Regions from separate parts of the Streptomyces sp. NPDC127129 genome, predicted to be linked through region 1. Evidence: predicted binding sites of a transcription regulator. Region 1 holds the regulator's gene; the other holds the start of a gene.
What was found. Region 1 encodes HrcA, which represses chaperone genes, less so after heat shock. Its sites were predicted from a motif close to TTNGCACTCNGNNNNNCNGAGTGCNAA; they were not measured.
Positions count from the first base shown of each region.

Region 2: a site for HrcA is predicted at 1,322-1,348, ahead of groL (chaperonin GroEL). Genes of this name have one in related genera too.

Region 1 covers NZ_JBHXTV010000005.1:475,250-477,642, reverse strand. The annotation lists gene dnaJ (molecular chaperone DnaJ) at 1-746, opposite strand, end outside; gene hrcA (heat-inducible transcriptional repressor HrcA) at 747-1,766, opposite strand; gene ACFVGW_RS12955 (MBL fold metallo-hydrolase) at 1,920-2,393, shown strand, end outside.
Region 2 covers NZ_JBHXTV010000007.1:225,234-227,626, forward strand. The annotation lists gene groL (chaperonin GroEL) at 1-1,157, opposite strand, end outside; gene ACFVGW_RS15960 (cold-shock protein) at 1,490-1,693, opposite strand; gene ACFVGW_RS15965 (MoaD/ThiS family protein) at 2,138-2,393, opposite strand, start outside.

The sequences.
Region 1 (2,393 bases):
TACAGGTCACCGGCGGGGCCGCCGCCGGGGCCGACCTCGCCCTCGCCCGCGAGCTGGATGCGCGTGCCGTTGTCGACACCGGCCGGGATCTTCACGGTGAGCGTGCGCCGCGAGCGGACCCGCCCGTCGCCCGCGCACTCGGGGCACGGGGTCGGGACGACCGTGCCGAAGCCCTGGCACTGGGGGCAGGGGCGGGAGGTCATGACCTGGCCCAGGAAGGACCGCGTGACCTGCGAGACCTCACCGCGGCCGCGGCACATGTCACAGGTCTGGGCGGACGTGCCGGGCGCTGCGCCCTCACCGGAACAGGTCGTACAGACGACCGCCGTGTCGACCTGGATGTCCTTCGTCGTGCCGAAGGCGGCCTCGTTGAGGTCGATCTCCAGCCGGATCATGGCGTCCTGGCCGCGGCGCGTGCGCGAGCGCGGCCCGCGCTGCGACGCCGTACCGAAGAAGGCGTCCATGATGTCCGAGAAGTTCCCGAAGCCGCCCTGGCCGAAGCCACCGGCTCCACCACCGCCGCCGGACGCGGACAGCGGGTCGCCACCGAGGTCGTAGACCTGCTTCTTCTGCGGGTCCGACAACACCTCGTAGGCGGCGTTGATCTCCTTGAACCGCTCCTGCGTCTTCGGATCGGGATTGACATCCGGGTGCAGCTCGCGGGCGAGCCGCCGGAATGCCTTCTTGATCTCGTCCTGGGACGCGTCGCGGCGCACGCCGAGTACGGCGTAGTAGTCCGTGGCCACTTACGACTCCGCCAGGATCTGTCCGACGTAACGTGCCACTGCGCGTACCGCTCCCATCGTTCCGGGGTAGTCCATGCGGGTCGGTCCGACCACGCCGAGTTTGGCGACTGCCTCGTCGCCCGAACCGTAGCCGACCGCGACGACGGACGTGGACGTGAGGCCCTCGTGGGCGTTCTCGTGCCCGATCCGTACGGTCATGCCCGAGTCCTTGGCCTCGCCCAGCAGCTTGAGGAGCACGACCTGCTCCTCGAGGGCTTCGAGAACGGGCCTGATCGTGAGGGGGAAGTCATGGCCGAAACGGGTGAGATTGGCGGTACCGCCGATCATCAACCGCTCCTCGTGCTCCTCCACCAGGGTTTCGAGCAGGGTCGCGAGCACCGTCGAGACCGTGCCCCGGTCCTCCGTCTCCTCGAAGGACTCCGGAAGATCCTGCACCAGCTGCGGCACGTCCGCGAAACGGCGGCCGACGACCCGGCTGTTGAGCCGGGCGCGCAGGTCCGCGAGCGAGGCCTCGCCGAACGGCGCCGGACAGTCGATGACGCGCTGCTCGACGCGGCCGGTGTCCGTGATCAGCACCAGCATCAGCCGGGCGGGGGCCAGCGAGAGCAGCTCCACGTGCCGGACCGTCGAGCGGGTCAGCGACGGGTACTGCACGACGGCGACCTGCCGGGTCAGCTGCGCGAGCAGCCGGACCGTGCGCCCGACGACGTCGTCGAGGTCGACGGCTCCGTCGAGGAAGTTGTGGATCGCGCGCCGCTCGGGCGTCGACAGCGGCTTGACGCCGGCGAGCCGGTCGACGAAGAGGCGGTAGCCCTTGTCGGTCGGGATGCGTCCGGCGCTGGTGTGCGGCTGGGCGATGTAGCCCTCGTCCTCCAGCACGGCCATGTCGTTGCGCACGGTGGCGGGCGAGACGCCGAGCTTGTGGCGCTCCGTGAGCGCCTTGGAGCCGACCGGCTCCTCCGTCCCGACATAGTCCTGGACGATGGCGCGCAGCACCTCGAGTCTGCGTTCGCTGAGCATCGCGCACACCTCCAGCTGTCGTATCGGTTGCTCCGCATTTGGCACTCGCCCTGTTCGAGTGCCAGGAATCCCCCGGCCAGTGTACGGCGGCGGGCATCGCTCCTGGCAAGGAGGCTGTGTCGGAGGCCACGTCGTTGCGGATAGCGTCGCGGTATGGATGTCGATTGGGAAGAGTACGGCTGGGAGCGGCTCGGTAACGGGGTGGGCAGGCGCCGACTGCCCGGCTGGGACGCCACGGTGGGGCTGGTACTGGGCGAGCGCGCCGTGCTGCTGTACGACACGGGCTCGACGCTCGCCGAGGGCGCCGAGCTGCGGGCACAGGCGGAGGCGCTCACGGGCGGCCGGAGAGTGACGCACATCGCACTGAGTCACCCGCACTTCGATCATGTCCTCGGCACGGCGGCCTTCGCGGGGGCGGAGGTGTTCGGGGCGGTGGGCCTGGACGAGCTGCTGCGCCGGGAGCGGCACGCGCTGCGAGAGGACGCGGTACGTCAGGGGGTGGCGGAGTCGGCGGCGACGGAGGCCGTGGACACCCTCGTCCTCCCGGGGCACATGGTGTCGGGCGAGTGGACGCTGGACCTGGGCGGCCGCCAGGTGCTGCTGGCCAACGTCGGGCCGGGGCACTCG
Region 2 (2,393 bases), on a different contig from region 1:
TCGACCTCGGTCGCGGCGCCGGCCTTGATGACCGCAACACCGCCGGCGAGCTTCGCCAGGCGCTCCTGCAGCTTCTCGCGGTCGTAGTCGCTGTCCGAGTTCTCGATCTCGGCGCGGATCTGGTTGACGCGACCGGCGACCTGCTCGCTGTCACCGGCACCGTCGACGATCGTGGTCTCGTCCTTGGTGATGACGACCTTGCGGGCGCGGCCCAGCAGGTCCAGGCCGGCGTTCTCGAGCTTGAGACCGACCTCCTCGGAGATGACCGTGCCGCCCGTGAGGATGGCGATGTCGTTCAGCATGGCCTTGCGGCGGTCGCCGAAGCCCGGAGCCTTGACCGCGACGGACTTGAAGGTGCCGCGGATCTTGTTGACGACCAGGGTCGACAGGGCCTCGCCCTCGACGTCCTCGGCGATGATCAGCAGGGGCTTGCCCGACTGCATGACCTTCTCCAGCAGCGGGAGCAGGTCCTTCACGGAGGAGATCTTGGAGTTGACGATCAGGATGTACGGGTCGTCCAGGGACGCCTCCATACGCTCCATGTCGGTGGCGAAGTACGCCGAGATGTAGCCCTTGTCGAAGCGCATACCCTCGGTGAGCTCCAGCTCCAGACCGAAGGTCTGGGACTCCTCGACGGTGATGACGCCTTCCTTGCCGACCTTGTCCATCGCCTCGGCGATGAGCTCGCCGATCTGGGTGTCGGCGGCGGAGATGGAGGCCGTGGAAGCGATCTGCTCCTTGGTCTCGACATCCTTCGCCTGCTCGAGCAGGGCGCCGGAGACGGCCTCGACGGCCTTCTCGATGCCGCGCTTGAGGGCCATCGGGTTGGCGCCGGCCGCCACGTTGCGCAGGCCCTCGCGGACGAGCGCCTGGGCGAGGACGGTCGCGGTGGTCGTACCGTCACCGGCGACGTCGTCCGTCTTCTTGGCGACTTCCTTGACCAGCTCGGCGCCGATCTTCTCGTACGGGTCCTCGAGCTCGATCTCCTTGGCGATGGACACACCATCGTTGGTGATCGTGGGGGCGCCCCACTTCTTCTCGAGGACGACGTTCCGGCCCTTGGGGCCAAGGGTGACCTTGACGGCGTCGGCGAGCTGGTTCATCCCGCGCTCGAGACCGCGCCGTGCCTCCTCGTCGAACGCGATGATCTTGGCCATGTGAAGTGGTCCTCCCGGACATGGGGTGGATAACGCTCCAGGACCGCGCCGACGCCCGCGACGGACGGCCTGCGTGCCCTGTGGTTCCTTGCCCCACCTGGCCGCGGACCTCGTCTGCCCGATCCTCGTAAGCACTCTCACCTTCAGAGTGCTAACGCCAATGATTAGCACTCGGCCCATGCGAGTGCAAGCGCCTCTCGATGATCGGAACCCCGTCGCGCGCCGCCGGCGCACGCGACGCGCACGCACGAGGGGCCCGCATCCCGGTCAGGATGCGGACCCCTCGGCGTGAGAACGCGTGAGTGCGTACGTGGTGGCCGATCGCGCCGTGCTCAGACGGCGAGCTTGACCATGTCCGCCTGCGGACCCTTCTGGCCCTGCGAGATCTCGAACTCGACCCGCTGACCCTCTTCAAGGGTGCGGTAGCCGTCCATCTGGATCGCGCTGTAGTGGACGAATACATCCGCACCACCGTCGACCGCGATGAAGCCGTAGCCCTTCTCCGCGTTGAACCACTTGACGGTGCCCTGAGCCATGCCTAACTCCCCTATTACTGGCCCTTGCGCGGGACCGCACTTCGCGGACCCGGGTCAGACCCTGCGCCGGAACGCGTCGACCGCGGCTGAATGTATCTGCCCAACTGCCCTCTGCAACAGGTCAATCGGGCGAGAATTCTGGGCATGGCGTAAAGGAGAATTGCGGAGAATTTACTGAATTCCGGGGCAAGTCGGGCCCGGCAAAGCGCGCAGAAGGTACACAACGCACGTGCACTTTGGCTGCTTCTTGTCGCGTGCGGGCGCATTCTCATATGCGTCTGGCACGAGCAGCGAGGGAAAGCCGGGGGGACTTCCCCAACTCTACCGCGCTCAACCATGCAGAATTGCCCCCTCCGCTTCTCTCGCGGAAGGGGCAATTCGGTTACGCCGGGTAACGCGGGGGCGCCGAGACGGCCCTGCAGCCGCCCGCACCTCGCCGGACGATCAGCCTCCGGCGACGGCCGGGATGATCGAGACGCCGGCGCCGTCGGGGGTCGCCGTCTCCAGGCCCTGCTCGAAGCGGACGTCGTCGTCGTTGACGTAGACGTTCACGAAGCGGCGCAGCTTGCCCTGGTCGTCCAGGACACGGGCCGCGATGCCCGCGTGGTTCTTCTCCAGGTCGGCGATGACCTCGGACAGGGTCGCGCCCTCGGCGGCGACCTCGGCCTGGCCGCCGGTGTAGGTGCGGAGGATGGTGGGG